Regions from separate parts of the Rhodopseudomonas sp. BAL398 genome, predicted to be linked through region 3. Evidence: predicted binding sites of a transcription regulator. Region 3 holds the regulator's gene; each other region holds the start of a gene.
What was found. Region 3 encodes PhoB, which activates phosphate uptake and scavenging genes when phosphate is short. Its sites were predicted from a motif close to TGTCATNNANCTGTCAT; they were not measured.
Positions count from the first base shown of each region.

Region 1: a site for PhoB is predicted at 2,483-2,499, ahead of ugpB (sn-glycerol-3-phosphate ABC transporter substrate-binding protein UgpB). Genes of this name have one in related genera too.
Region 2: a site for PhoB is predicted at 4,974-4,990, ahead of RBJ75_RS19680 (DUF2794 domain-containing protein). Genes of this name have one in related genera too.

Region 1 is NZ_CP133111.1:4,015,925-4,025,928, reverse strand. Features, by position in the region: gene ugpA (sn-glycerol-3-phosphate ABC transporter permease UgpA) at 1-617, opposite strand, end outside; gene RBJ75_RS18930 (endonuclease domain-containing protein) at 620-1,015, opposite strand; gene ugpB (sn-glycerol-3-phosphate ABC transporter substrate-binding protein UgpB) at 1,115-2,431, opposite strand; gene RBJ75_RS18920 (CaiB/BaiF CoA transferase family protein) at 2,684-3,889, opposite strand; gene RBJ75_RS18915 (GIY-YIG nuclease family protein) at 3,938-4,174, opposite strand; tRNA gene RBJ75_RS18910 (tRNA-Ala) at 4,602-4,677, opposite strand; gene RBJ75_RS18905 (TIGR02300 family protein) at 4,746-5,177, opposite strand; gene aroA (3-phosphoshikimate 1-carboxyvinyltransferase) at 5,324-6,661, shown strand; gene RBJ75_RS18895 (lysophospholipid acyltransferase family protein) at 6,687-7,358, opposite strand; gene cmk ((d)CMP kinase) at 7,566-8,204, shown strand; gene rpsA (30S ribosomal protein S1) at 8,519-10,004, shown strand, end outside.
Region 2 is NZ_CP133111.1:4,165,016-4,175,019, forward strand. Features, by position in the region: gene ccmA (heme ABC exporter ATP-binding protein CcmA) at 146-748, opposite strand; gene acnA (aconitate hydratase AcnA) at 961-3,681, shown strand; gene RBJ75_RS19675 (DUF1223 domain-containing protein) at 3,839-4,594, shown strand; gene RBJ75_RS19680 (DUF2794 domain-containing protein) at 5,001-5,372, shown strand; gene RBJ75_RS19685 (GNAT family N-acetyltransferase) at 5,657-6,187, opposite strand; gene RBJ75_RS19690 (Bax inhibitor-1/YccA family protein) at 6,299-7,114, opposite strand; gene RBJ75_RS19695 (ABC transporter permease) at 7,423-9,984, opposite strand; gene RBJ75_RS19700 (ABC transporter ATP-binding protein) at 9,988-10,004, opposite strand, start outside.
Region 3 is NZ_CP133111.1:3,887,317-3,897,320, forward strand. Features, by position in the region: gene RBJ75_RS18300 (aspartate aminotransferase family protein) at 1-819, opposite strand, end outside; gene RBJ75_RS18305 (GcrA family cell cycle regulator) at 1,459-1,968, shown strand; gene phoB (phosphate regulon transcriptional regulator PhoB) at 2,303-3,007, opposite strand; gene phoU (phosphate signaling complex protein PhoU) at 3,020-3,736, opposite strand; gene pstB (phosphate ABC transporter ATP-binding protein PstB) at 3,762-4,586, opposite strand; gene pstA (phosphate ABC transporter permease PstA) at 4,583-5,428, opposite strand; gene pstC (phosphate ABC transporter permease subunit PstC) at 5,490-6,488, opposite strand; gene pstS (phosphate ABC transporter substrate-binding protein PstS) at 6,773-7,783, opposite strand; gene RBJ75_RS18340 (ATP-binding protein) at 7,918-9,222, opposite strand; gene RBJ75_RS18345 (lysylphosphatidylglycerol synthase domain-containing protein) at 9,278-10,004, opposite strand, start outside.

The DNA of each region.
Region 1 (10,004 bases), 130 kb from region 3:
ATGATGGTCCAGAACCGCCGCATCGGCCGCGCGCCGTCAATCGCGGCGGCCTCGATCACGCTCGACGGGATTGCCTGCAGCCCGGCGAGGAAGAACAGGAAATTATAGGAAATCTGCTTCCACGCCGCGGCGAGGATGATCAGCGTGGCGGCCTGATCGCCGTCGAGCAGCGGATTCCAGTCGACGCCCAGCGCGTTCAGCCCATGGGCGAGGACGCCGAGCGACGGGTTGAGCATGAACACCCACAGCACGCCGACCACTGGCGGCGCCACCGCATAGGGCCAAATCAGCATCGTGCGATAGAACAGGCTGCCGCGCAGCGGCCGGTCGGCCATCACCGCGAGCAGCAGCGCCAGCGATAGCGACGAGAGCGCGATCGCGAAGGAAAAGCCGAAGGTGCGCAGGATGGTGGCGAAATAATCGGGCTGGGTCAGCAAGTCGCGATAATTGTCGAACCAGACCCAGCTGGTCGACAGCCCGAAGGCGTCCTGCAGCAGGAACGACTGGATCACTGCCTGCACCGCGGGCCAATAGAAGAAGACCAGCACGATCGCCAGCTGCGGCGCGATCAGCAGATAGGGCAGCCACGGCGAGCGGAACACGGCGTTCTTGAGCATGACTAGCTCCCCTCCCCCCGCTCTTGCGGCGGGGAGGGGTCGGGGGTGGGGGTAGCCGCAGGCAGGGCGTCTACGATAGTCTGAAGAACGCCGTCGATATTTTGCAGAACATCGTTGTTCCAGAATCTCAGCACGCGATAGCCCGCTGCGTTGAGGTATTTGGTGCGAACGACATCGGAGGTCGATCCGTCATGCTGGCCACCGTCGATTTCGATGACGAGGCGGAGGGAGTGGCAGGCGAAGTCCGCATAATAAGGGCCGATGGTTGCTTGCCGGCGGAAATGGGCCCCGGCAAAGCCCGGCCGACGCAGACGCTGCCACAATTTGCGCTCGGCGTCCGTCGGGTTTCGACGAAGGCTCCGGGCTCGCGGGATGCGTTGGTCGACCGTGCGCGCCATCGACATCTACCCCGGGTCACCCCCGACCCCTTCCCCGCCGCAAGCGCGGGGGAGGGGAGAAGAGCCCTGAGATCAAGGTTGGTGTGAGTTGCAACGTAATCACTTCACCGCGGTCTTTTCGAACTGGCGCAGGATCACATTGCCGCGCTCGACGGCGGCGTCGAGGGCCTGCTGGGCGGTCTTCTTGCCGGCCAGCGCCTGCTCGATTTCCTCGGCCCAGACGTCGCGCAGCTGCACCATGTTGCCGAGCCGCAAGCCGCGGGAATTCTCGGTCGGCTCCTTGTTGGTCAGCTCCTTGAGCGGGGTCTCCAGATAGGGCTGTTCCTTGTAGAAGCCTTCTGCCTTGGCCTTTTCATAGGCCGCCTTGGTGATCGGCAGATAGCCCGAGGCCTTGTGGATCCAGACCTGACGATCGGTATCGGACAAGAACGCCAGGAATTTGGCGACGCCCTTGTATTCCTCCTTCGACTTGCCGCCCATCACCCACAGCGAGGCGCCGCCGATAATCGAGTTCTGCGGCGCACCCTTGACGTCGGGATAATACGGCATCGGCGCGTTGGTGAAGTTGAACTTGGCCTGCTTCTTGACGTTGCCGAAGAACCCCGAGGAGGTCAGGAAGATCGGGCATTCGCCGGAGGTGAAGCGGCCCTCGCCGCCATTGGCGCGGCCGGAATAATCGTAGGTCTTGTCCTTCTGCAGATCGATCAGGTTCTGCAGGTGGCGGACCTGCACCGGACCATTGAATACCAGCTTGGTATCGAAGCCGTCGAGGCCGTTGGCCTTGGTCGCCAGCGGCACATTATGCCAGGCCGACAGCTGCTCGAGATTGACCCAGGTCACCCAGGCGGTGGAGAAGCCGCATTTGTCGAAGCCGGCCGCCTTGAGCTTCTTGGCGTCGTCGAACACTTCGGGCCAGGTCTTGGGGATCTCGGCGATATCGGCCTTCTTCAGGGCGTCGAGATTGATCCACATCACCGTCGAGGACGAGTTGAAGGGGAACGACAGCATCTCGCCCTTGGAGGTCGAGTAGTAGCCGGTGATCGCCGGCAGATAGGCCTTGGGATCGAATTTCTCGCCGGTCTCCTGCATCAGCTTGTAGACCGGCTTGACCGCGCCGGTGGCGCTCATCATCGTCGCGGTTCCGACCTCGAACACCTGCATGATGTGCGGCGCGTTGCCGGCGCGGAACGCGGCGATGCCGGCGTTCATAGTGTCGGTGTAGCCGCCCTTATAGGTCGGGACCACCTTGTAGTCGCTCTGCGAGGCGTTGAAATCCTCCGCGAGCTTGACGACGACGTCGTTGTTGCCGCCAGTCATGGCGTGCCACCACTGGATCTCAGTCACCGCATAGGCGGGCGAGGCGAGCGCCAGCGTCGTCGCCAGGGTCGCAGCAAGGCCGAAATGTCGAACAGCCATCAGAATCTCCCGGTTGGGCCGTCATTGTCATTGGCGCGGTAGCAGCGCGGGATGACGGGCACATGACCGTATAAGCGACGAAAGGCCGACGGGAAAGCGTCGGCGAAAGGCTGCCGCAAAAAAGCGCAAACTGGGCCGGGGCGCGGCGCGGCATCCGCACCGCGGCGAGCGCAGTGCGGCAACACCCGATCGGTGCCGCGTCAGTCACTGCGCGGCACCGTATTGGCAAGCCCGGCTGGGCTCAGCCGGCGCTCAGGATTTGCGCTGCGGCCCGCTGACGACGCCGTCGGCAACTAGCGCCTTGATGTCGGCGTCCGAATAGCCGAACTCGCCCAGCACCGCGCTGGCGTGCTCGCTGAATTTCGGCGGCAGGCTGCGCAACGACGCCTTGCTGCGCTCGAACCGGATCGGCGAGGCGACGCCCCGGTACCAATCCTGCTCGACCACGTCGCCGCGATGGGCGGTGTGGGCGCTGGTCAGCGCCTTGTCGATCGACTGCACCGGGCCGGCCGGCAGGCCGGCGGCGAGCAACCGGTCACAGAGCGGTTCGGCGTCGTGCTGGCTGAACACCGCGGCCAGCTCGGCGCGCAACGCCTCACGGTTGGCGATGCGGTCCTTGTTGCGGGCAAAGCGCGGATCGGTGCCGAGTTCGGGTTTGCCGATCTCCTTGGCCAGCTTGCGGAAGGTGCCGTCATTGCCGACGCCGATGAAGATATTGTCGGTCCGGGTCGGAAAGATCGCATAGGGCACCAGATTGGGGTGCTCATTGCCGGTCAGCGCCGGCGGCTTGCCGTGCAGGAAATAATTCGCCGCATGCGGATGCATGATGGCCAGCCCAGTCTCGTACAGCGTGGTCTCGAGGAACTGCCCCTTGCCGGATTTGTGCCGCTCGGCCAGCGCCATCAGGATGCCGATCGCCGCATAGAGCCCGGTGGTGATGTCGACCAGGGGTACGCCGATTCGGGTCGGGCCGCTGGCTTGCGAGCCGGTGGCGGCGATCATTCCGGTCATCGCCTGGATGATGGCGTCATAGCCCGGATTGCCGCCGCGCGGGCCGTCGCCGCCGAAGCCGGAAATCCGGCAATGCACCAGGCGGGGAAACTTCTCCCGCACCACGTCATTGCCCAGGCCCCATTTGTCGAGCGTACCGGGTTTGAAATTCTCGATCAGGACGTCGGCGTTCTCCAGCATCTTGAACAGCACGGTGCGCCCGCCGGGGGAGGCCAGATCGAGCCCGATTGAGCGCTTGTTGCGGTTGATGCCGATGAAATAGGCCGCGTCGTCGCCATGGAACGGAGGGCCCCAGTCGCGCACCTCGTCGCCGGCCGGCGGTTCGACCTTGATGACGTCGGCGCCGTGATCGGCGAGAATCTGGGTGCAATAGGGGCCGCCGAGCACGCGAGTCAGATCGATCACGCGCAATCCGGCCATTGCGCCGGGGGGAGTGTCAGAGGTCATGAACGCTTTCTTTGTGAAGCTTGGAGGAATCGCCGCGAAACTTATCCGTCAAAGCCGCTTCTTGGCAAATGCCCGGCCTGACGCGGATTTGAGATATTTCTCGAAGGCGAAGGCCTTCTGTCGGTCGCTGAAAGCGACATAGGTTTTCAGCCGCCACGGCTTGAATTTTGAAGTGTGTGACACCTCGCCGGCATTGTGCTTGGCCAGTCGCGCGCGGAGATCATCGGCGATGCCGATATAGAAATGCTCTGATTCAAGACTTTCAAGGATGTAGACGTATTTCATCGGGCCGAGCCGAATCAAATCGCCGAATCAGGATTGCCGAGCCGAAGCTGGCGAAGCGTTGCGGGATTTGGATGAATTTGACCGGCCCGGCTTCGCCCTGCGGGCTACGCCGCGGCAGCCTTCGCTGCCTTCGCTCTCGAGAGGGCTTCCGGCTTGCCGAGCCGAAGCTGGCGAAGTGTGGAGGAATTTGGCTGAACTTGACCGGCCCGGCTTCGCTCTGCGGGCTACGCCGCGGCAGCCTTCGCTGCCTTCGCGCTCGAGAGGGTTTCCGGCTTGCCGAACCGAAGCTGGCGAAGTGTGGAGGAATTTGGCTGAACTTGACCGGCCCGGCTTCGCCCTGCGGGCTACGCCGCGGCAGCCTTCGCTGCCTTCGCCCTCGAGAGGGCTTCCGGCTCGCCGAGCCGAAGCTGGCGAAGCCAGCGAAGGCTGGTGGAGCCAGGCGGGATCGAACCGCCGACCTCTTGCATGCCATGCAAGCGCTCTCCCAGCTGAGCTATGGCCCCGTAACTTTCGCGCGTCGGCAAATCAGTCGGCGCGCGGGCAGCACCCTGAACACATATCAGGGCAGACCTCAAGTCTCCTCATCACCTGAAACGTCACCAATGATGTCGGTCACGTCATCATCGCTCTCTTCGTCGTCGGCGATGAAGGTCGAATCGTCGTCGTCATCGTCCTCGATGTTGTCGTCGATCTCAATATCGTCTTCCGATTCAGGGACCACGGCCTTGACCTTGCCGGTCTTTTCCTCGGCATCGGCTTCTTCCAGCGGCACCAATTCCTCGGCATCGGCCTCGGCCGCCTCGGGCGTCTCGGCGGCCGATGCGGCGGATGCCGCTGCGGCGGCGCGGGACGCCGCGTCGGCGCGGGTCCGCGGCGGCGGTACCGGCGCAATCGGCACCACCTCGCCGGTATAGGGAGAGATCACGGGACTCTTATTGAGGTCGTAAAACTTTTTACCCGTGGTCGGGCAAATTCGCTTGGTTCCGAGATCGGATTTGGCCACTTGTGCAATCCTGGGAATTCTAGAAAAACGGTGCTTCACTTGGCTAGTTGCTACGCTGCTGTCAATAGCGCTGTGCGCGCGATGGCCTGCAGCGTGATGCGCGCGGCCCTTGGCGATCCCGCTCGAGCGCGCAAAGGAACCCAATCTTGACCAATTCCGCACACCCCACGCCGCTGCAAGCACGGCGCAGCGCCGTCCTCAGCGGGGCCGCTCGTGTTCCCGGCGACAAGTCGATTTCGCACCGCGCCTTGATTCTCGGCGCGCTTGCGGTCGGCGAAACCGCGATTTCGGGCCTGCTCGAAGGCGAGGATGTTCTCAATACCGCCAAGGCCATGCAAGCGCTGGGCGCGCAGGTCGCCCGCACCGGCGATTTTGCCTGGACGGTTCAAGGCGTTGGGGTCGCGGGCTTCGCCCAGCCGGCCGCCCCGCTGGATTTCGGAAATTCCGGGACCGGCTGCCGGCTGGTGATGGGCGCGGTGGCGGGCTGCCCGATCGTGGCGACGTTCGATGGCGATTCGTCGCTGCGCGGCCGGCCGATGCGCCGCATCGTCGATCCGCTGGAACTGATGGGGGCGCGAATCATCGAAAGCCGAGACGGTGGTCGTTTGCCGCTGACCCTGGCCGGCGCCCGCGATCCGCTGCCGATTCGCTACCAGACCCCCGTGGCCTCGGCGCAGATCAAGTCGGCGGTGCTGCTGGCCGGGCTGGCCGCGCCCGGCGTCACCACGGTGATCGAAACCGAGGCCAGCCGCGACCATACCGAGCTGATGCTGCGCCATTTCGGCGCCGCGCTGACGTCCGAGCCGGAGGGCGCCCATGGCCGCCGGATCTCGCTGACCGGCCAGCCGGAATTGCGCGGCGCGCCGGTGGTGGTGCCGGCCGACCCGTCCTCGGCGGCGTTTCCGATGGTGGCGGCGTTGATCGTGCCGGGTTCCGATATCATGCTCAGCGAGGTGATGACCAATCCGCTGCGCACCGGCCTGTTCAAGACCCTGCGCGAAATGGGCGCCTCGATCGAGGAGAGCGAGGTCCGCGGCGATGCCGGCGAGCCGATGGCCCAGTTCCGGGTGCGGGCCTCGAAGCTGAAGGGCGTCGATGTGCCGCCGCAGCGCGCGCCGTCGATGATCGACGAATATCTGGTGCTGGCGGTGGCAGCTGCCTTTGCCGAGGGCACCACGCGGATGCGCGGGCTGAAGGAATTGCGGGTCAAGGAATCCGACCGGCTGGAGGCCACCGCGGCGATGCTGCGGGTCAATGGCGTCGCGGTCGAGATCGAGGGCGACGACCTCATTGTTGAGGGCCGAGGCCACGTTCCGGGCGGCGGCCTGGTCGCCACCCATATGGACCATCGCATCGCGATGTCGGCGCTGGTGATGGGGCTGGCGTCGGAGCAGCCGGTGCAGGTCGACGATACCGCCTTCATCGCCACCAGCTTCCCGGATTTCATCCCGATGATGCGCAGGCTCGGCGCGGAATTTTTTTAGCAGGGGCGAATCCTGTCGGGCTCGCTCAGGCCGGCTCGATCGGCACCCGGCCGGACAGCAGATCGGCGTCGCGCTGCACCGCCGACAGCGCCGCCGCGAGCCGGGCGCTGGCCGCGTCGCGGTCCTCGGCGGGGTCGACCATGATCGGCTCGCCCCAGCGAACCACGAATTTCGAAAACGGCAGCGGCAGAAACAGCCGGTCCCAGCTGTTGAACACCCTGGCGCGTTGCGCACCGACACTGGCCGGCAGGATCGGCAGCCCGGTCAGCCGGGCCAGATCGAGGATGCCGTCATTGGCATGCATCCGCGGCCCGCGCGGGCCGTCCGGGGTGACGAACAGGCAATGGCCGGAGCTGGCGAATCGCATCAGCTCGCGGACCGCGCGCATCCCGCCCTTGGAACTCGAGCCGGTCACGGTCTCGATCCCGAACAGCACGCCGAGCTTGCTGATCAGGCGGCCGTCGCGGTGGGCGCTGATCAGCGCGATCAGCGGCTTTTGCTCCACGCACAGCATCGACAGCATCATCAGGCGGCCATGCCACATCGCCAGGATGTAGGGCCCCTCGATCGGCGGCCGCGGCCGGTCGATCCGCCCGGTCCAGAGCACGATCTGATAATAGATCGCCATCGGAATGCTGACGACAGTCTGGAATGCATCCGAGCGCAGAATGCTTTTGACGATTGCGGGTGTGGCCATCGCGACAATTCACCAGGCGGATCGCAACCAAGGGCGGCACTGCGGCGCCCCGTGCGTCTCCGGAACCGGGCGGTTTATAGAGCCGGTCGGGCGCTTGCAACCAGCGGCCGGCTTGAAAAATCGGGATCGGCGGTGTTGAAGGAGGGCCGGCCCGTCGGGGGCCGGATCGCCGTGGCCCCTTGGGAGCTATGGCAGAGCGGGAATAGCATGATCATCGCCATCGACGGACCGGCCGCCTCCGGCAAGGGCACGCTCGGCAGGCTGCTCGCGGACCATTACGGCTTTCGTCACCTCGATACCGGGGTGATCTACCGTGCGGTCGCCAAGGCGCTGCTCGATCGCGGCGCCGATCTGACCGACGAGCCCTGTGCGGTCGAGGTCGCGATGACGCTCTCCCCGGAGACATTCGGCGATCCGGCGCTGAAATCGCAGATCGTCGGCGAGGCCGCCTCGGTGGTGTCGGCGATCCCGCGAGTGCGCGAGGCGCTGGTTGCGTTCCAACGCCAATTTGCCATGGAGGCGCCCGGCGCGGTGCTGGACGGTCGCGACATCGGAACCGTGATCTGTCCACATGCCGATGTGAAGATCTTCGTCGTGGCCGATCCGCAGATCCGCGCCCGGCGCCGAGCGCTGGAAGCCAAGGGGCGCGGCGAGGACGCCGACGAGGCGCAGATTCTCGCCGATATCCTCAAGCGCGACGAACGCGACCGCAACCGCGCCGTCGCACCGCTGAAGCCTGCTTCGGATGCGCACTTGCTCGACAACTCGCATTTGGATATAGAAGGTGGCGTCCGGGCCGCCATCGACATTGTCGAGGCTGTTCGAGCGGGCCGGCTGCGGGTTTGAGGTCTCCTCACAAAGGTGGGTGCTCAAGCGAAACCGCTGCCGTCATTGGAGGAAAGCCCGCTCCAGGTCTGTGCAGAGATGGTGTTGAACGAAGATGGTCTTCGGCCTCGGTTGCGGGGCCGATCGTCGCGTTCGGATAACCGGACAACTGCTGGAATAGCTTTTCGAACCACCGGATCGATCGTGCAGGCATGCTGCCGGCCCGCTCCCGCAATCTTTTGCAGGGCGGTCGTCAGGTTCGCGGACCCCTGACACTTCACCTTCGATCCGCCCAACAACCCGACTGGCCGGCGATACCCGCATCTGGAGAACAAATGGCTTCGACTGCTTCCTATAATCCTTCCCGCGACGATTTTGCCGCGATGCTCGACGAGTCCTTCGCCGGCGGCAATCTGCAGGAAAGCTCTGTCATCAAGGGCATTGTTGTTGCGATTGAAAAGGACATGGCCGTCATCGACGTCGGCCTGAAGACCGAAGGCCGCGTCGCATTGCGCGAATTCGCAGCCCCCGGCAAAGACAGCGAACTCAAGGTCGGCGACGAGGTCGAAGTGTTTCTCGACCGGATCGAGAATGCGCTCGGCGAAGCCGTGCTGTCGCGCGACAAGGCGCGCCGCGAGGAAAGCTGGGGCAAGCTCGAAAAGGCCTTCAACAACAACGAGAAGGTCCACGGCGTCATCTTCAACCAGGTCAAGGGCGGCTTCACCGTCGATCTGGATGGCGCAGTCGCCTTCCTGCCCCGCTCCCAGGTCGATATCCGCCCGATCCGCGACGTCGCGCCTTTGATGAACAATTCGCAGCCGTTCCAGATTCTCAAGATGGATCGCCGCCGGGGCAACATCGTGGTGTCGCGCCGTACGGTTCTCGAAGAGACCCGCGCCGAGCAGCGCCAGGAACTGGTGCAGAACCTCGAAGAGGGTCAGGTCATTGACGGCGTGGTCAAGAACATCACCGATTACGGTGCGTTCGTGGATCTCGGCGGCATCGACGGCCTGCTGCACGTCACCGATATCGCCTGGCGCCGGGTCAATCACCCGACCGAGGTGCTGACCATCGGCCAGACCGTCAAGGTCAAGATCATCAAGATCAACCACGAGACCCACCGCATTTCGCTCGGCATGAAGCAGTTGCTGGACGATCCGTGGCAGGGCATCGAGGCCAAGTACCCGCTGAACGCGCGCTTCACCGGCCGCGTCACCAACATCACCGACTACGGCGCGTTCGTCGAGCTGGAGCCGGGCATCGAAGGCCTGATCCACGTCTCGGAGATGTCGTGGACCAAGAAGAACATGCACCCCGGCAAGATCGTTTCGACCTCGCAGGAAGTCGAAGTGCAGGTTCTCGAGGTCGATTCGGTCAAGCGCCGCATTTCGCTCGGTCTCAAGCAGACCATGCGCAATCCGTGGGAAGTGTTCGTCGAGAAGTATCCGGTCGGCGCCACCGTCGAGGGCGAAGTCAAGAACAAGACCGAATTCGGCCTGTTCCTGGGCCTCGACGGCGAAGTCGACGGCATGGTCCATCTGTCCGACCTCGACTGGAAACAGCCGGGCGAGCAGGTGATCGACAACTTCAAGAAGGGCGACATGGTCAAGGCCATCGTCCTCGATGTCGATGTCGAGAAGGAGCGTATCTCGCTCGGCGTCAAGCAGCTCGAAGGCGACCCCTTCGCCGAGCCGGGCGACGTCAAGAAGGGCGCGATCGTGACCTGCGAAGTGCTCGACGTGAAGGAAGGCGGCATCGATGTGCAGATCATCGGCACCGACTTCGCCACCTTCATCAAGCGCTCCGAACTGGCGCGTGAGC
Region 2 (10,004 bases), 280 kb from region 3:
GATTTGCGGAACTTGAAAGCGCTCGTGTTTCGATCGGCTGTAAAGAACAAATCCTCCCCGAGCACTGCGCGCGCCCCTCCCCCTTGCGGGGAGGGGTCGGGGGTGGGGGTGCCGCGGGCACCGCGCTCGAGGCTAGTCCGAATCATCATGCCACCGCCCCGATCCGCAATTCGCGCGCGGCGATGCCGAGCGGGGTGTGGGTGGCGGCGATGATCAGGCCGTCGCGGGCGAGATGGTCGGTCATCAACCCGGCGAACATCTGCTGTCCGGCGGTATCGAGCGCCGAGGTCGGCTCATCGAGCAGCCAGATCGGCCGTCGTACCGCCAGCAATCGCGCCACCGACAACCGTCGGCGCTGCCCGGCCGACAGATAGGCCGCCGGCAGATGCGCGGTGTGGGACAGGCCGACCGCCGCCAGGCTGGCCTGCGGATCGGCCGGCTCGCCGCCGAGAAAGTCGCGCCAGAATGTCAGGTTTTCGACGACGCTCAGCGACGGCTTCAGCGCGTCGCGATGGCCGAGATAATGCGCCTGCTCGGGCACCGGCAGCTCGGCGTCGCCGCCCGACAGCTCGATCACCCCGTCGGCCCGCGCCAGCAGACCCGCGATCAGGCGCAGCAAGGTGGTCTTGCCGGCGCCGTTATGGCCAACCACGGCCACCGCCTCGCCGCCGACGGCGTCGAAATCGAGACCGGCGAAGACCTCGCGGCCGCCCCGTACACATCTGAGCCCACGCCCCGACAGCCGCATCTTTGCGCATTCCCCGGTCCGACTAGGCCGCCGCGATCGGTCAATCTGCATTGCTGCGCATGATTGTCGATCTGGCGGCGCGTCTGGAAAGATTCTATAAGCCGAGACTTGATGCAGCACACAGTCAGCGCCTGCAAGCCAATAGGCTTGCCCCTCCGAGGCGCCTTGATACCCATTCGCCACCTGAAGAACGAAAATCGGGACCGCCTCACATGACCTCCCTCGACAGTTTCAAATGCCGCAAGACCCTCAAGGTCGGCGCCAAATCCTATATTTATTACAGCCTGCCCGCCGCCGAGAAGAACGGCCTGACGGGCATTTCCAAACTGCCCTATTCGATGAAGGTGCTGCTGGAAAACCTGCTGCGCAACGAGGACGACCGTACCGTCAAGAAGGCCGACATCGTCGCGGTGGCGAAATGGCTGAAGAAGCGCGCGCTACAGCATGAAATCGCATTCCGCCCGGCGCGGGTGCTGATGCAGGACTTCACCGGCGTGCCGGCGGTGGTCGATCTGGCGGCGATGCGCAATGCGATGCAGGCGCTCGGCGGCGACGCCGAGAAGATCAACCCGCTGGTGCCGGTCGATCTCGTCATCGACCATTCGGTGATCGTGAATTTCTTCGGCGACAACAAGGCGTTCGGCAAGAACGTGGTCGAGGAATACAAGCAGAACCAGGAGCGCTATGAATTCCTGAAATGGGGCCAGAAGGCGTTTTCGAATTTCGCCGTGGTGCCGCCCGGCACCGGCATCTGCCATCAGGTCAATCTCGAATACCTCGCCCAGACGGTCTGGACCCGCAAGGAGAAGATGACCGTCGGCAAGAAGAAGGGCACCTTCGAGGTGGCCTATCCCGACACCCTGGTCGGCACTGATTCGCACACCACCATGGTCAACGGCCTGGCCGTGCTGGGCTGGGGCGTCGGCGGCATCGAGGCCGAGGCCGCGATGCTCGGCCAGCCTCTGTCGATGCTGCTGCCCGAAGTGATCGGCTTCAAGCTGAAGGGCGCGCTGAAGGAAGGCGTCACCGCCACCGATCTGGTGCTGACGGTGACCCAGATGCTGCGCAAGCAGGGCGTGGTCGGCAAATTCGTCGAATTCTACGGCCCTGGCCTCGATTATCTGTCGGTCGCCGACAAATCCACCATCGGCAATATGGCGCCGGAATATGGCGCCACCTGCGGCTTCTTCCCGGTCGATGCCGAAACCCTGAGCTATCTGAAGACCTCCGGCCGCGCGCCGTCGCGCGTCGCGCTGGTGGAGAAATACGCCAAGGCCCAGGGCATGTTCCGCACCGCGAAATCGCCCGACCCGGTGTTCACCGCGACGCTGACGCTCGATCTCGGCGACGTCGTGCCGTCATTGGCCGGACCGAAGCGCCCTGAGGGCCGCGTCGCGCTGCCGGCGGTCGCCGAAGGCTTCGCCGCGGCGATGACCAGCGAATACAAGAAGGCCACCGACCACATGGCGCGGTTTGCGGTCCAGAACCGCAATTTCGATCTCGGCCATGGCGACGTGGTGATCGCCGCGATCACCTCCTGCACCAATACTTCGAATCCGAGCGTGCTGATCGGCGCCGGGCTGCTCGCCCGCAACGCCGCCGCCAAGGGCCTCAAGGCCGCGCCCTGGGTGAAGACCTCGCTGGCGCCGGGCAGCCAGGTGGTTGCGGAATATCTCGCCAATTCCGGGCTGCAGAAGGACCTCGACAAGGTCGGCTTCAACCTGGTCGGGTTCGGCTGCACCACCTGCATCGGCAATTCCGGTCCGCTGCCGGAAGACATTTCCAAGTCGATCAACGACAACGGCATCATCGCCGCCGCGGTGCTGTCGGGTAACCGCAATTTCGAAGGCCGGGTGTCGCCCGACGTGCAGGCCAATTACCTGGCCTCGCCGCCTTTGGTGGTGGCCTATGCGCTGGCCGGCTCGGTGACCAAGAACCTCAATGTCGATCCGATCGGCACCGGCAAGGATGGCCAGCCGGTCTATCTCAAGGACATCTGGCCGACCACCAAGGAGATCAACGCCTTCATGAAGAAGTTCGTCACCGCGGCGATCTTCAAGAAGAAATATGCCGACGTGTTCAAGGGCGACACCAACTGGCGCAAGATCAAGACCGTCGACTCCGAGACCTACAAGTGGAACATGAGCTCCACCTATGTGCAGAACCCGCCCTATTTCGAAGGCATGAAGATGGAGCCGGAGCCGATCGTCGACGTCGTCGACGCGCGGATCCTGGCGATGTTCGGCGACAAGATCACCACCGATCACATCTCGCCCGCCGGCTCGATCAAGCTGACCTCGCCGGCCGGCAAATATCTGTCCGAGCATCAGGTCCGACCCGCCGACTTCAATCAGTACGGCACGCGGCGCGGCAATCACGAGATCATGATGCGCGGCACCTTCGCCAACATCCGGATCAAGAACTTCATGATGAAAGGCGCCGACGGCAATATTCCGGAAGGCGGACTGACCAAGCACTGGCCCGACGGCGAAGCGATGTCGATCTATGACGCCGCGATGAAGTATCAGGCCGAGCAGGTGCCGCTCGTCGTGTTCGCCGGCGCCGAATACGGCAACGGATCGTCGCGCGACTGGGCCGCCAAGGGCACGCGGCTGCTCGGCGTTCGCGCCGTGATCTGCGAGAGCTTCGAGCGCATCCATCGCTCCAATCTGGTCGGCATGGGCGTGTTGCCGCTGACCTTTGCGGACGGCGACTCATGGACATCGATCGGGCTGAAGGGCGACGAGACGGTCTCGATCCGTGGCTTGCAGGGCGATCTAAAGCCACGCCAGCAACTGACCGCCGAGATCGTATCGGGCAACGGCAAGAAGCGTCAGGTCTCGCTGCTGTGCCGGATCGATACGCTCGACGAGCTGGAATATTACCGCAATGGCGGCATCCTGCACTACGTGCTGCGCCGGCTCGCGGCCTGACCCTCGCCAGGGGTATTTCAAGGCGGATTGCCTCACTGCGAAGTGAGTGGCAGGTGATCGGAAGGCGGCTTATTCAAGAGCCGCCTTCTGGTTGTCGAAGGCTCCCCCAATCGACGGCGTTCCGGCCGATGGCCGGGCGTTGGTGTGGCTTGGTAGCATGATCATTTTCAACGGATTCTCACGATGGTCTGGCGCGCTCAGCCTGTGCGCGATCGCCATGATGGTCCGTCCCGCCAGCGCCGATCCGCGCGCGGTGGTGGAGCTGTTCACCTCGCAAGGCTGCTCGTCCTGTCCGCCCGCCGACAAGATCGTCGGCGAGCTGGCAAAGGACCCATCGGTGATCGCGCTGAGCATGCCGATCGACTATTGGGACTATCTCGGCTGGAAGGACACGCTGGCGGATTCGCGCTTCAGCGCCCGCCAGAAGGCTTATTCCCAGGTCCGCGGTGATCGCGACGTCTACACGCCGCAGATGGTCGTCAACGGTTCGGTTCACGTTCTCGGAAGCGACCGCGCCGATATCAACAACGCGATCAAGACGACGGAGGCGACCGCGGGCGTAATGTCGGTCCGCGTCATGATGAAGCTCGACGGCAAGCAGATCGATGTCTCGGTGCCGGCGGCGCATCCGGGCGATGCCGCAAGCCATGGCGAGGTTTGGATCGGCGCCATCTCCAAAGAGGTCCCGATCTCGATCGGGCGCGGCGAGAATCGCGGCAAGCAGGTCGTCTACCACAACGTGGTCCGGAATCTGCTGAAGGTCGGCGACTGGAACGGCACCTCGCGTAGCTGGACCGTGCCGCTGGAGAACATCACCGGCGACGGCGTCGACGCCGCGGTGGTGTATCTGCAGGACGGCGATCGTGACCGACCGGGCGCAATGCTTGGCGCCGCCTTCGCGACACTGCACTGATTTCCCTCGATCTTGGATGATGGGTCCGGCCGCGGCGGCACCGCCGTCCGTCGTCGTCCGGCTGCGCCGGTGACGATAAAGCAGACCCCAAACGGAAAAGGGCCAACTCGCGTTGGCCCAGTCCGGGGATTAACTATGCGATGGACCCGATCCAGACAATCCCGGGGGGCTGGGGGCTGAGGAATCCAGGACCGAAAGGACCGGGCCATCGCAGTGATTGTGTTGTGCCAATTCCAAAGGGCGGGCGATTGGCGAAATTCGGGCGGTAATAAGATTGCTCTAACGATGCTGTGAGAGCCCGGTGACCGCGCGTTGCTGCCGATTCCGCGTGGATTCGGTTGGTCCCGGCCCCTTGCGGCGCGGCGCGGTCGGGGCGATCATGTCAGGGCAATGACAGGAGTCCGGGATGAGTTCGATGTCGGAGGGGACTGACCCAAGCGAGATTCGCGCGACTGAGCGCGGCGCCGTCGCCACACCACAGCAGGCCGTGGTGACGTTCAATCGCGTGGAGCTCAATCGCATTCTCAATCTCTACGGGCGGATGGTCGCGGCCGGCGAATGGCGCGATTATGCAATCGACTTTCTCAAAGATCGCGCGGTGTTCTCGGTATTTCGCCGCGCCTCGGAAGTGCCGATCTACCGGATCGAGAAAGACCCCCGGCTGGCCCGTAAACAGGGCGCCTATAGCGTGATTTCGGCGGGCGGCCAGATCCTGCGCCGCGGCCACGAGCTGGAGCGGGTGCTGCTGGCGATCGATCGCAAGCTGGCGGTGGTGTAGAGCGTTTTCGAGCGAAGTGGGTACCGGTTCGCGTGAAGAAACGCGTCAAAACAAGAATTCAGAGCGGCTATATTCGATCCGTGACCGCACGGGCAGCGTGCCCCCTCTCCCATGGGAGAGGGTTGGGGTGAGGGGTTGCAACCTCTCGTCAGTCCCAACCCCTCACCCGGATTGCTTCGCAATCCGACCTCTCCCTATGGGAGAGGTGAAAAGGCCGTCGCGGCGTAGCTATCGATCTCATCACATCAAAGGCTGGACGACAGAGCCGCCGCGAATAGCTTTAATCAGGCGTCGGGCAGTGTGGCGCCGCCCTCGCCCAGCGCGCGCTGCATCATCACGGTGTCGAGCCAGCGACCGAACTTGAACCCGACATTCGGATTGGTGCCGATCATCTCAAAGCCGAGCCGGGCGTGCAGCCCGATCGAACCGGCATTGTCGGAATCGCCGATCACCGCGATCATCTGGCGATGGCCGCGCGCCTCGCATTGCGTCATCAATTCGCGCAGCAGTCTGGTGCCGAACCCGCGGCGATGCGCGGCGGGGTCGAGATAGATCGAATTCTCCACCGTGAAGCGATAGGCCGGCCGCGGCCGATGCGGCCCCGCATAGGCATAGCCGGCGATGCTTCCCTGCCGCACCGCCACCAGATAGGGAAATCCGCCATCGCGCAGCGCTTCGAATCGCCGGGTCATTTCGGCCAGATCCGGCGGCGTCAGCTCAAAGGTCGCGGTGCCGAACCGGACGGCCTGCTCATAGATCGCCGTGATGGCCGCCAGATCGGCGGCGACGGCGGGTCTGATTTCAACGTCGAACATGGGATGGGACACGGCACCGGACATGGCCGCAGATTATTTTTGTCGAACGCAAAAGAAAAGCCCCGGCCGCGAGGCCGGGGCCTTGTATTCGATCGGTTCGGGCGAAGCCCGTTATTCTCGCTGGCCCAGCAGCTGCAGCAGCAGCGTGAACAGGTTGATGAAGTTCAAATACAGCGACAGCGCGCCGGTGATGGCCGCGCGCTCGGCGACGTCGCCGCCCTGCGAGGCATAGCCGTAGATGTAGTCGTTCTTCAGGCGCTGGGTGTCCCAGGCGGTCAGACCCGCGAACACCAGCACGCCGACCACCGAGACGATGAACTGCAGCATCGAGGAGGCGACGAAGATGTTCACCACGCTGGCGATGATGATGCCGAACAGGCCCATGATCAGGAACGAGCCCATTCCGGTCATGTCACGCTTGGTGGTGTAGCCATAGAGGCTCAGCGCGCCGAACGAGGCCGCGGTGATGAAGAACACCCGCACGATCGAGGTGTGGGTATACACCAGGAAGATCGACGACAGCGAGATGCCCATCAGCGCCGAAAACGCCCAGAACAGCATTTGCGCCGTCGAGGGCTTCAGCCGGTTGATGCCGAAGGAAATCACGAACACCATCGCCAGCGGCGCCAGCATGAACACCCACTTCAGCGGGCTCACGAAAATGGCAACGCCGAATGAGGTCAGATATTGCCCGCGCGCCAGCGCCAGCGCGGCACCGTTGGCGGCCTGCGCCGCCTGCGAGGCATCCTTGGTCACCGCGAACATATAGACGCCGAGAGCGGCCGCGCCGGTGATGGCCAGGCCGATCGACATGTAATTGTAGATGCGCAGCATATAGGCGCGCAGACCGGCATCGACAGCCGCGGCGTCAACGCGCCCGGCCGCCCGGCCGAAAGGAGAAGCATAGTTGCGGTCGAAGTCCGACATGGTCGAAATCCCGTGGTTGCCTGGCCAAACGCAAAGGGTGGGCGCGGCCAGTTTGAATTCTATCCCGGACACCGAAGCATGACTGTTATGAATTTATCGCCATGCAGCCGGTGTCCGACCCATCTGGTATGTGGGAAACTAACACATTCCATGCAAGCTTTAATGCGCGGCTGAATGTCGCTCCGCGCCATAGGGTAAAGATAATCGCATCGTGGCGTGGCGCCGGCACGCTGCTGGCGGACGGCCAAACCAGGCCGCTTGCACCCGTTCGGGCAGGATCGGATCGGCCCGGGTGACGCGCGGCATTTTCACAAATTCCGTAGCACGGAGGCCGGTTTCTGGTTCAGCGCCACCAGCGTTCCGAGCAGACCGAGACCGACGGTGACGACCAACGCCGCCACCACCACCACGGCGGCGCTGCCGGCCTGCCATATGAAGCTCAGCGTCATCAGCCGTGTGACGATCAGCCACGCCGCGACCGACCCTGCGACCACCCCGAACAGCGCGGTGGCCGCCCCGATCATCGCATATTCCAACGCATAGGCGCCGAGCAGGCGCGCCCGTGTGGCGCCGAGCGTCTTCAGAATGACCGCGTCATAGACCCGGTGGCGGTGCCCGGCTGCTAGCGCGCCGCCCAGCACCAGGATCGCCGAGATCAGCGTCACCGCGCTGGCGCCGCGCACCGCCAGCACCAGATTGGTCACCACCTTGCCGACGGTTTCCAGCGCCTCGCGGACCCGCACGCTGGTCACCATCGGAAACGCATCGGCCACCGCCTTGATCAGGGCGCCGTCGCCCGCCGCGGTGCCGCCCTTTTCGGTCAAGGTGGCGATATGGGTATGCGGCGCGCCGGCGAACGCATTGGGCGAGAACACCAGCACGAAATTGATGCCTAGGCTCTGCCAGTCGACGCTGCGCAGATTGCTGATGGTGGCGGAGATGTCGCGGCCGAGCACATTGACCACCACCTCGTCGCCGATCTTCAGGCCGAGCCCGTCGGCGAGCTTCTTTTCGAACGACACCAGCGGCGGGCCGTTATAGTCAGGCGCCCACCATTGGCCCTCGACCACTTTGGAACCGCGCGGCACGTCCTTGGCATAGGTCAGGCCACGGTCGCTTTGCAGAACCCATTCGGCGTCGGTCGACGGCTTCAGATTCTCGGCCTTGACGCCACGGGCGGCGACGATCCGGCCGCGCAGCATCGGCACGTCCTCGACGCTGGATTGCGGCGCCTGCTGCTGCAAGAAGGCGGCGAAGCGGTCGGCCTCGGTGGCGGGAATATCGATGAAGAAGAATGACGGCGCCTTGGCGGGCAGCGCCGCCATGAATTGCCGGCGCAGATTGCCGTCGATCTGGGTGATGGTGACCAGCACCGCCAGGCCAAGGCCGAGCGACATCACCACCGACGGCGTCAGCGCGCCGGGCCGGTGGATATTGGCGATCGCCAGCCGCAGCATGGTGATGTTGGAGCGCGGCAACCGCCGCGCCAGTGCCATCAGCCCGGCGGCGACGCCGCGCAGCAGCCCGAACACCACGATCGCGCAGACCACGAAGGCCGCCGCGACCCGCTTGTCATAGGCCAGCACGATCACCACCGCGAGCAGCAGTACGATCACCGCGCCCATCCAGATCAGATAACGCAGCCTTGGCCGGTGCCGCTCGCTGATCACCGCCTCGCGAAACAGCGCCGCCACCGGCACGTCATGGACCTGCGCCAGCGGCCATAGCCCGAATGCCAGCGCGGTCAACAAGCCATACAGCAGCCCCAGCGCCAATTCGTCCGGATGCAGCGCCGCGACCACCGGCAGCGGCAGCAATTTGCCGAACAGCCCGACAATGCCGAATGGCAGCGCGGCGCCGAGCGCCAGGCCGATCAGGGAGCCGATCGCCGCCAGCACGATCACCTGGGTCAGATAGATCGAAAACACGTCGCGGCCGGTGGCGCCCAGCGCCTTGAAGGTGGCGATGACGTCGCGGCGGCGGTCGATATGGCTCTTCACCGCATTGGCGACGCCGACGCCGCCGACCAGCAGCGCGGCGAGGCCGACCAGAGTCAGAAACTGGGTGAAACGGGTGATGGTCCGCTCCAGCTGCGGCGAGGCATTGCCGCGGGTGCGGATTTCCCATCCGGCCTGCGGCAGCGTCGCGCGCGCCGCATCCGCCAGCGCGTCGGCGGCCTTGTCGCTGGCGTCGGGCAGCCGCACCCGGTAGATCCAGCGCACCAGGCTGCCGGGCTGCAGCAATTGGGTGGCGCGCAGCGCCTGTTCGCTGATCAGGAATCGCGGCCCGAAGCCGACATTGCCGGCGAGCTTGTCGGGCTCGGCGCCGACCACGCTACGAATCGCGAAATTGGCGCTGCCGACGCTGACGCGATCGCCGACGTTGAGGTCGAGCCGGGCCAGCAGCGCGGCATCGGCGGCAGCGCCGAACACGCCATCCTTTTCCGCCAGCAGATCCTTGGGCGACATGTCGGGCGCCAGCGTCAATTTGCCGAGCATCGGATAGGCGTCGTCCACCGCCTTGATCTCGACCAGCGCCAGCCGACCGTCCGTGGTCCGCGCCATGCCGCGCATGGTGGCGGCCACCGAGACGGTCCCCCGCGCGCGCAGGAACGCGACTTCCTCGGGCTTGGCCTCGCGCTGGATCAGCGAAAACGCCACGTCGCCGCCGAGCAGCGTGCGGCCCTCGCTGGCCAGACCGGCGCTCAGGCTGGCGGCGACCGAGCCGACGCCCGCGATCGCCATCACGCCCAGCGCAATACAGGCGACGAACACATAGAAGCCGCGCAATCCGCCGCGCATCTCGCGCAGGGCATAACGCAGTGGCAGAAACGACAGGCGGCCGGGGCGCGGCTCGGACAGGACGGCCATCGTTCAGGCCGTCTGCGCGC
Region 3 (10,004 bases):
CGAGCCCGGCGCCATGCCGGCGGCGGCTTCGGCGGTGGCCAGGCAAGCGCCGATCGGAAAACCGCCGCCCAGCGCCTTGGCCAGCGACATGATATCCGGGGTCACGCCGATGCGCTGATAGGCGAATAATTCGCCGGTGCGGCCCATGCCGGTCTGCACCTCGTCGAAGATCAGCAGCAGGCCGTGCTGGTCGCACAGATCGCGCAGGGCCCGGAAGAACCCGTGCGACGGCGCGCGGACGCCGCCCTCGCCCTGCAGCGGCTCGATCAGAATGCCGGCGGTGTTGGGGCCGATCGCCTTCTTGACCGCCTCGAGATCGCCAAGCGGCACCTGGTCGAAGCCGTCCAGCGGTGCGCCATAGCCCTCGAGATATTTCGCCGCTCCGGTGGCCGCCAGCGTCCCCAGCGTGCGGCCGTGAAACGCGCCCTCGAAGGTGATGATCCGCGTGCGCTCCGGCGCGCCTTTGGAAAAATGATGATGGCGCGTCATTTTCAGCGCGCATTCCATCGCCTCGGCGCCCGAATTGGCGAAGAACACGAAATCGGCGAAACTCTGCTCGCACAGCCGCGCCGCCAGCCGCTCGCCGTCGGGGCTCTTGAACAGGTTCGACATGTGCCACAGCGTGGCGGCCTGCGCCTGCAGCGCGGCGACCAGATGCGGATGGCAATGGCCGAGCGCATTGACCGCGACGCCGCTGGTGAAATCCAGATAGCGCTCCTTGTCGGTGCCGATCAGCCAGACGCCCTCGCCGCGCTCGAAGGCGAGGTCCGCCCTGGCGAATACTGGCAACAGATGGGAGGTGCTTGCGCTTTTGGACATGGCCGATCCGATCGGAAAATTGGGGCACAAAGTCCGCCGTGCCCGTCACGGCCGCCGACCAACCTACCCCGGAAACGAAACGTGCCGCCTTTCCAGGCGGCACGTGGCTTTATTCTAGAAGCGCGCGGCACCCTGTCAACCGATGCTTCGCCCGTATTTTCCGGGCATCGGCGCCGGATCGCGGACATCCCGCGGCCGCAAGGCGGTCCGGCCGGCTGCGCGGGGCCGAACCGGCGAGAGCCGGCCACGCGAACAATTGGCGTCGGCGGTCGAAATGCCTGAACCAAACCCGCCCATGCTTCGTTGGTGCTGGGCATTGGCAAACCGGACCGCGCGATCGCTCGGCGATCGACGTTGCGAACAGGCATGACGGGCCGAAATACGAGGTCCTCGTAGTAGAAGGTGTGGATGCACCAGGTCAGACTCTTGCGCGAGAGTCACGGCATATTGTAGCCTTTGGCCTGTCGAGTACGACATCTCGTGCGCGGTTGCGATCCTCTTGAGTCCTCTGTGTTGCGTAACGCCCGGGCGAGCAAGTCGCGCCCGGCGAGGGCTAAGGGATTCTGCCGTCAGGGATTTTGGCGACATCTACGTCGCAACGCCGCACTGCGGCGAGGGCGACACGAAGGGATTAAAGCGATGACGGCACTGAGCTGGACCGACGACCGCGTCGAGCAATTGAAGAAATTATGGGAAGGCGGCTTGTCGGCGAGTCAAATCGCCGCAGAGCTTGGCAATGTGACCCGCAACGCGGTGATCGGCAAGGTTCATCGTCTCGGCCTGTCCGGCCGGGCCAAAAGCCCGTCCTCCGCGGCGCCGCGACCGCGCAAGGCGCGTCCGGCCCAGCATATGATGCGGGTGTCGCGCCCGGTGGCGCGCGGCAACACCGCGCTGGCGCATGTGTTCGAGGTCGAGGCCGAGCCGGATCCGGTGTCCTACGACAATGTGGTGCCGATGAGCCAGCGGCTGAGCCTGCAGGAGCTCAACGAGGCGACCTGCCATTGGCCGATCGGCGATCCGTCCAATCCGGAATTCTTCTTCTGCGGCGGCAAGGCGCTCGGCGGCCTGCCCTATTGCGCGCATCACTCGCGCATCGCCTACCAGCCGGCCGGCGACCGCCGCCGCCAGATGCCCAAGCCGACGCGCTAAGCCCACGCGCTAAGCCGCGTCAGCTTCAGTCAGCGCCGCATTGCGGGACGACGCCATCGCCCGGCTCGACCGGGCGACCCAAGCGCGCCGACAATCAGCAACTAACCATCAACGCTCTGCAATACTGGGTCCTCCGCTGTCGCGGAGGATGACGGCTGATGATGACGCGGCGCTGCGCACGGCATCGCGCAGCGCTCATGGGTCATCGCCCGGCTCGACCGGGCGACCGGTGTCCCAGAGCGCCGACGATCAGCAACTCACCATCAACGCCCTGCAATCCTGGGTCCTCCGCTGTCGCGGAGGATGACGGGTGACGATGACGAGGCGCCGTCCCTCACTCCGCCTTGGCGGCGAAGCGGTCGTCGAGGGCGTAGCCGGCGCCGCGCACGGTGCGGATCGGGTCCTGTTCGCGGCCGGGATTGAGCAGCTTGCGCAGCCGTCCGATATGAACGTCGACGGTGCGCTCGTCGATATAGATGTCGCGGCCCCAGACGCTGTCGAGCAATTGCTCGCGGCTGAACACCCGGCCGGGATGTTCGAGGAAGAATTCCAGCAGCCGATATTCGGTCGGGCCGAGATCGATCGGCCGCCCGGAGCGCGCCACCCGCCGCTTTTCGCGGTCGAGCTCGAGGTCGCCATAGGCCAGGATGCTGGCGAGCCGTTCCGGAGCCGCGCGCCGCAGCAGGCCCTTCACCCGCGCCAGCAATTCCGGCACAGAGAACGGCTTGACGATGTAGTCGTCGGCGCCGGTCGCAAGGCCGCGAACCCGTTCGCTTTCCTCGCCGCGCGCGGTCAGCATGATGATCGGCAGCTGCTTGGTTTCCGGCCGGGCCCGCAGCCGCCGGCACAACTCGATCCCGGACAGGCCCGGCAGCATCCAATCCAGCACGATCAGGTCGGGGATGCGCTCCTTCAGCCTGGTGTCGGCGTCGTCGCCGCGCGCCACTGTCTCGACGTCATAACCCTCGGCGTCGAGATTGTAGCGAAGCAGCGTCGTCAGCGCCTCTTCGTCCTCGACCACCAGAATGCGCGCACTCATCGTTCGTCCTCGTCAGTTGCCGGGCGCCGCATTGGCGAAATTCGTCATGTCGCCCTTCGGTCGCTTGTCGAGAAGCTGCTGCCCCTCGATCATGTAAAACACCGTCTCGGCGATGTTGGTGGCGTGGTCGCCGATCCGCTCGATGTTCTTGGCGCAGAACATCAGATGAATGCAGAACGAAATGTTGCGCGGATCTTCCATCATATAGGTCAGCAATTCGCGGAACAGCGAAGTGCAGATCGCGTCGACCTCCTCGTCGCCGTTCCACACCACCATCGCGGCCGGCAGATCGTGCGCCGTATAGGCGTCGAGCACTGCCTTGACCTGCGACTGCACCAGATCGGTCATGTGCTCGAGGCCGCGGATCAGCTTCAGCGGATGGAAATCGCTGTCGAGCGCGTTGACGCGCTTGCCGATATTCTTGGCCAGATCGCCGATCCGTTCCAGATCGGTGGCGACCCGCATCGAGCCGACGATCTCGCGCAGATCGACCGCCATCGGCTGTCGCCGCGCGATGGTCAGCACCGCGCGTTCCTCGATAGTGCGCTGCATCTGGTCGATCTCGGCATCGGCCGCGACCACGCGGGCGCCGAGCGGGATGTCGCGCCGGATCAGGGCGTCGACCGAATCCACGATCTGCCGTTCGGCGAGGCCGCCCATCTCGGCAACCAGCCTGGTGAGTTCCTGCAGGTCGCCGTCGAATGCCTTGGTGGTGTGTTCGAAGCCCATGTTCATTCTCCTCGCGCGCTGCGCGTCAGCCGAACCGGCCGGTGATGTAGTCCTGGGTGCGGCGATCGGTCGGCGAGGTGAAAATCTTGTTGGTCGGACCGAATTCGATCAACTCGCCGAGATACATGAAGGCGGTGGATTCCGAGACCCGCGCCGCCTGCTGCATATTATGCGTGACGATGGCGATGGTGTAGCTTTCCTTCAATTCGTCGATCAGCTCCTCGATCTTCGCGGTCGAGATCGGATCGAGCGCCGAGCACGGCTCGTCGAACAGGATCACTTCCGGCCGCACCGCGATGGTGCGGGCGATACAAAGCCGCTGCTGCTGCCCGCCGGACAGGCTGAGGCCCGAAGCGCCGAGCTTGTCCTTGGCCTCGGTCCACAGCGCCGCGCCGCGCAGCGCCTTCTCGACCCGGGCGTCCATCTCCGCCTTGGAGATCTTCTCGTACAGCCGGATGCCGAAGGCGATGTTCTCATAGATCGTCATCGGGAACGGGGTCGGCTTCTGGAACACCATACCGACCCGCGCCCGCAGCAGATTGAGGTCGAGCTTGGGATCGAGAATATTGGTGGAATCCAGCATCACCTGGCCCTCGGCGCGCTGCCCGGGATACAGATCATACATCCGGTTGAAGATCCGCAGCAGCGTCGACTTGCCGCAACCGGACGGCCCGATGAAGGCGGTGACCTTGTTGGCGACGAGGTTGAGGTTGATGTGCTTCAACGCGTGGTTCTGGCCGTAGTAGAAATTCAGGTCGCGCACGCTGACCTTCGGGGTTCCCTCGGGCTGATCCATCATCGGCGGCATCGGCGCGGCGGGAACGTTGGTGGCGATGGAAATCTCGGTCATTTCGCGGTCCTCTCGGCGCCAAGAATGCGCGCGCCAATGTTCAGGGCCAGCACGGCCAGGGTGATGATCAGCGCCCCGCTCCAGGCCAACTGTTTCCAGTAGTCGTAGGGGCTCTGCACGAAGTTGTTGATGGTCACCGGCAAGTTGGCCATCGTCTTGGTGAGATCAAGACTGAAGAACTGGTTGCTGAGCGCGGTGAACAATAGCGGCGCGGTTTCGCCGGCGACCCGCGCGGTGGCCAGCAGCACGCCGGTGATCAGCCCGGCGCGCGCGGCCCGGTAGGCGATCCGCTTGATCACCAGCGAGCGCGGCAGCCCGAGCGCCGAGGCCGCCTCGCGTAGCGAGCTCGGCACCAGCAGCAGCATGTCCTCGGTGGTGCGCACCACCACCGGGATCACGATCACCGCCAGCGCCAGCGCGCCGGCCAGCGCCGAGAACCGGCCCATCGGCACCACGGCGGCGCCGTAGATGAACAGGCCGATGATGATCGAAGGCGCGCTGAGCAGGATGTCGTTGATGAAGCGGATCACCGAGGTCAGGCGGTCGTGCTTGCCGTATTCGGCCAGATAGGTGCCGGCGAACAGGCCGAGCGGCGCGCCGATGCCGACGCCGATCACGGTCATCATCACCGAGCCGACGATGGCGTTGAGCAGACCGCCGGTGGTGGAGCCAGGCGGCGGGGTGTTCTGGGTGAAGATCTGGACGTTGATGCCGGCGAGGCCGTTGTAGAACAGCGTGAACAGGATCAGCGCCAGCCAGGTGACGCCGAACACCGTCGCAAACAGGCACAGGATCTTGATGGTGAGGTCGCTGCGGCGGCGGCTCTTGTAGATCGGATTCATGACGTCACCTGGAGCAACATGATCGCAGCGGAAAACCGGTGTCCATTATTCGGGTTCATGCTCAGTTCCCCGCCTTGCGTTCGAGCCGCATCAGCATCAGCCGCGCCGCCGACAGCACCAGGAATGTGAGGATGAACAGCAACAGGCCGAGCAGGATCAGGCCGGACTGGTGCAGCCCCGAACTTTCGGCGAATTCACTGGCGATCGCCGCCGAAATCGTGGTGCCGGGCGAGAAGATCGACCCGTCGATCCGGAACGAATTGCCGATGATGAAGGTCACCGCCATGGTCTCGCCGAGCGCCCGGCCGAGCGCCAGCATGATGCCGCCGATGACGCCGACCCTTGTGTAGGGGATCACCACCTTGCGCACCACTTCCCAGGTGGTGCAGCCGATGCCGTAAGCCGCCTCCTTCAGCACCGGCGGCACCGTCCTGAAGACGTCGACCGAGATCGCGGTGATGAAAGGCAGCACCATGATGGCGAGGATCAGCGCGGCGTTGAACAGGCTGAGATAGGACGGCGGTCCGGCGAAGATCGTGCCCAGCACCGGAACGCCCTCGAAGGCGCTGATCATGAACGGCTGCATGTGGTTGGCCATGAACGGCGCCAGCACGAAGAACCCCCACATCCCGTAGATGATCGAGGGAATGCCGGCGAGCAGTTCGATGGCGATGCCGATCGGGCGCCGCGCCCATTGCGGGCACAGTTCGGTGAGGAAAATCGCGATGCCGAGGCCGGCCGGGATCGCGATGATCATCGCGATCACCGAGGTGACCAGCGTGCCGTAGATCGGGCCGAGCGCGCCGAGGACCGGAGGATCGTTGGCCGGCGCCCAGCGCGCGGTCATCAGGAAGGAGAAACCGAATTCGCGGATCGCCGGCCAGGCGCCCAGGATCAGCGACAGGATGATGCCACCGAGAATCAACAGCACCGAAATCGCGCAGGCGCGCGTGACCCAATAGAAGGCGCTGTCGCCAAATTTGAACGCGCTCAGCGCCTTGGCGCGATCGTAAGGTCCGGCAGCTTCCATAACCGTACTTTGAACCGCCATATCCGCCACGCCATTCCCCTTTACAGTAGCAGGCCAGCCAGGCTTCGTCTCACGGCCTGAAGGTCTCGATTGAATCAGATTGGGCGATCGGTCGCCTGGCAACGCGGCTTGGCGCGACGCAGGCCGGTGGATCCACATTGTCGCTTAGGGGTGCGCCTTGGTCGCCAAGGGGGCGCACCTTGCAGCGCGGACCCGGAATCCGATTTCGCGTCGAGGCGATGGGGATTCCGGGGGTCGCCTGTGTCGTTCGCGACCCAACCCGGGATCGCGAACGCCGTGGAGCTCAGGATGGCTCAGCTCTTGATGTCAGCCGACCAGGTCTTTTCGATCAGCTTGACCACCGGCTCCGGCATCGGGATGTAGTCGAGCGACTCGGCCATCTTGTCGCCCTTCGCGTAAGCCCACTTGAAGAATTTGAGGGCTTCGGAGGAGGCAGCCTTGTCGACCGGCTCCTTGTGCATCAGGATGAAGGTCGCGGCGGTGATCGGCCAGGAGGCCTCGCCCGGCTGGTTGGTCAGGATCAGGTAATAACCCGGAGCCTTGGACCATTCGGCATTCGCCGCTGCGGACTGGAACGCAGCCGTGGTGGGTTGCACGGTCTTGCCGGTGCTGTTGACCATCGCGGCGTAGGTCAGCTTGCTCTGCTTGGCATAGGCATACTCGACATAACCGATCGAGTTCTTGGCCTGGCTGATATTGCCGGCAACGCCTTCATTGCCCTTGGCGCCAACGCCGACCGGCCATTCGACCGCGGTGCCTTCACCGACCTTGGACTTCCAATCGGGGCTGACCTTCGACAGATAGTTGGTGAAGTTGAAGGTGGTGCCCGAACCGTCCGAACGACGCACGACGGTGATCGCGGTCGACGGCAGCTTGACCTTCGGGTTCAGCTTCTTGATCGCGGCATCATCCCATTTGGTGATCTTGCCGAGATAGATGTTGGCGAGGGTTTCGCCGTCGAACACCATTTCACCCGGCTTGATGCCTTCGAGGTTCACGACCGGAACGATCGCGCCCATCACCATCGGCCATTGCACCAGGCCGTCCTTCTCGAGCTGCTCGGGCTTCAGCGGCATGTCGGTGGCGCCGAAGGTCACGGTCTTGGCCAGGATCTGCTTGATGCCCGCGCCCGAGCCGATCGACTGATAATTCAGGCCGTTGCCGGTCTCTTTCTTATAGGCGTCGGCCCACTTGGAATAGACCGGATAGGGGAAGGTCGCGCCGGCACCGGTGATGTCGGCGGCAAATGCCGACGTCGAAGCGGCGACGACGCCGACCGCGACGATTGCCTTGATGAAATTCATGAAAGGTCTCTCCATCTGTAAGCGAAGCGCTGTTCGCGCCCGACTGCGCTTACGAAGCCCCCTTTAGGGGCGGACGGTTGACCTTTTATGAGGGTTTGATGACAGTCGTGTGAATGCACCAAGCGATTGAAAAATCAGATCTTTTCGGCTTGTACCTGGGGCTTCGCCGAGGGAAAAACGGCCGTGAAAGTCGCGCCTTTTTTCGGCACGCTTTCGATCAAAAGCCGGCCCCGATGGCGGTTAACGATATGTTTCACAAGCGACAATCCCAGCCCGGTGCCGCCCTGGGCGCGGCTGTCGCCGACATCGACCCGGTAGAACCGCTCGGTCAGCCGCGGCAGGTGTTCGGGCGCGATGCCGGGGCCGAAATCGCGCACCATGACGCGATATTCGGGCAGCCCTTCGGACGACACCGCCGCCGTCACGGCGACCACCACCCGGCCGCCGGAAGCGCCGTATTTCAACCCGTTCTCGACCAGGTTCTCGAACAGCCGCAGCAATTCCTCGCGGTCGCCGGCGACCGTCGCGGCGGCCTCGGGCAGCTCGATCTCGATCACGACATGGCGTTCCTTGGCCAGTGGCTCCAGCCCGTCGACCACCTGCTGGATCAGCGGCGCGAGATCGACCAGCACGTCGGGCCGGACATGGGCGGACAATTCGACCCGCGACAGCGACAACAGATCGTCGATCAGCCGCGCCATCCGCGTCGCCTGGATGTGCATGATGCCGAGAAAGCGCTCGCGCGCCTTGGCGTCGTCCTTGGCGGGGCCCTGCAGCGTGTCGATGAAGCCCGACAGCGCCGCCAGCGGCGTGCGCAATTCATGGCTGGCATTGGCGACGAAATCGGCGCGCATTTCCTCGACCCGGCGCAGCGGGGTCTGGTCGTGGAAGGTCATCAGCATGCACTGGTCGGTCCCGCCGAACGCGGTCGGCACCTGCACCGGGGCGATGATCAGCTCCATCCAGCGATCCACCGGCACGTGGTCCAGATAGGTGGCGCGCCGGGGTTCGGCGGTGGCGATGGCTTCGCGCAGCGCGGTGACGATTTCCGGCGTCCGCAGCGCGAATTGCGCCAGCTCGTTGCTGCGCAGCGCCGGCGCCAGCTGCGCCGCGGCGGCGTTGAGATGGATCACCCGGCCGGCGCGGTCGAGCAGCACCGCGGGGTCGGGCATGCCGCCGACAATGGCGCGCACCACCGGCGTCTCCACCGGATTGGTCCCGGGCTTGTCGTCGGTGGCGGCCGCCACGTCGTGCAGCCGCCATGGCACCAGCGCGGCGGCGGCGATGCAGGCGAACGCCGCGGCGGCGGCGACCAGCGACAATTCGCCATAGGCGACCAGTGCGGCCAGCGCCAGGCCGGCCGCCAGCAGGATGATGGCGGCGTGCCGCAACCGATCCGGCCACGGCGAGAACATCGAAGCGGGAGCGTGTGTTGTCATCGGGACCAGCTCTCTGCCTGCGGGGGCGGGCTCGTCGGACATCGGAATTGTCATCCTAACCCGGCGAGGGATCTTCGCGGACCGGCTTTGGATCGAGCACCACCGCCAGCCGGCGCAGCCGCTTGGTCCGGGCGCCGAGGATGATTTCCCGCACCGCCAGAATGACCACCGAGACGACGAAAGGCACCAGATAATACAGGATGCGGAACAGCAGCATGCCGGCGAGCAGCTCTTCCTTGTCCATCTGCCACAGGCCGACCAGCATCGCGGCATCGAACACGCCGAGCCCGCCGGGCGAATGGCTGGCGAAGCCGAGCAGGGTCGCGGAGACGAAGATCACCGCCACCACCACGAAACCGAGATTGGGATGGTCCGGCACCAGCACATACATCGCCAGCGCGCAGAATCCGAGATCGACGATCCCGATCAGGATCTGCAGCAGCGTCAGCGGCCCTCCCGGCAGCACGACCGTCCAGCTGCCGCGGCCGACATTGCGCGGGCGGATCCAGACCCAGGCCACATAGCTCAGCAGCCCCGCGATGATGCCGAGCGCGATGAGGCGATTGAGCCATGGCGGCAGCTGATCGATCGAGGCTGCCGCCTCCGGATGATAGGCGATGCCCAGGCCGAGGACCGCGGCATTGCCGAGCCAGAAGGTCAGCCCGGCCAGAAAGCAGATCTTGGCGACGTCGATCCCGTCCAGCCCCCAGGCCGAATAGATCCGGTAGCGCACCGCGCCGCCGGTGAACACGCTGGCGCCGACATTGTGCCCGATCGAATAG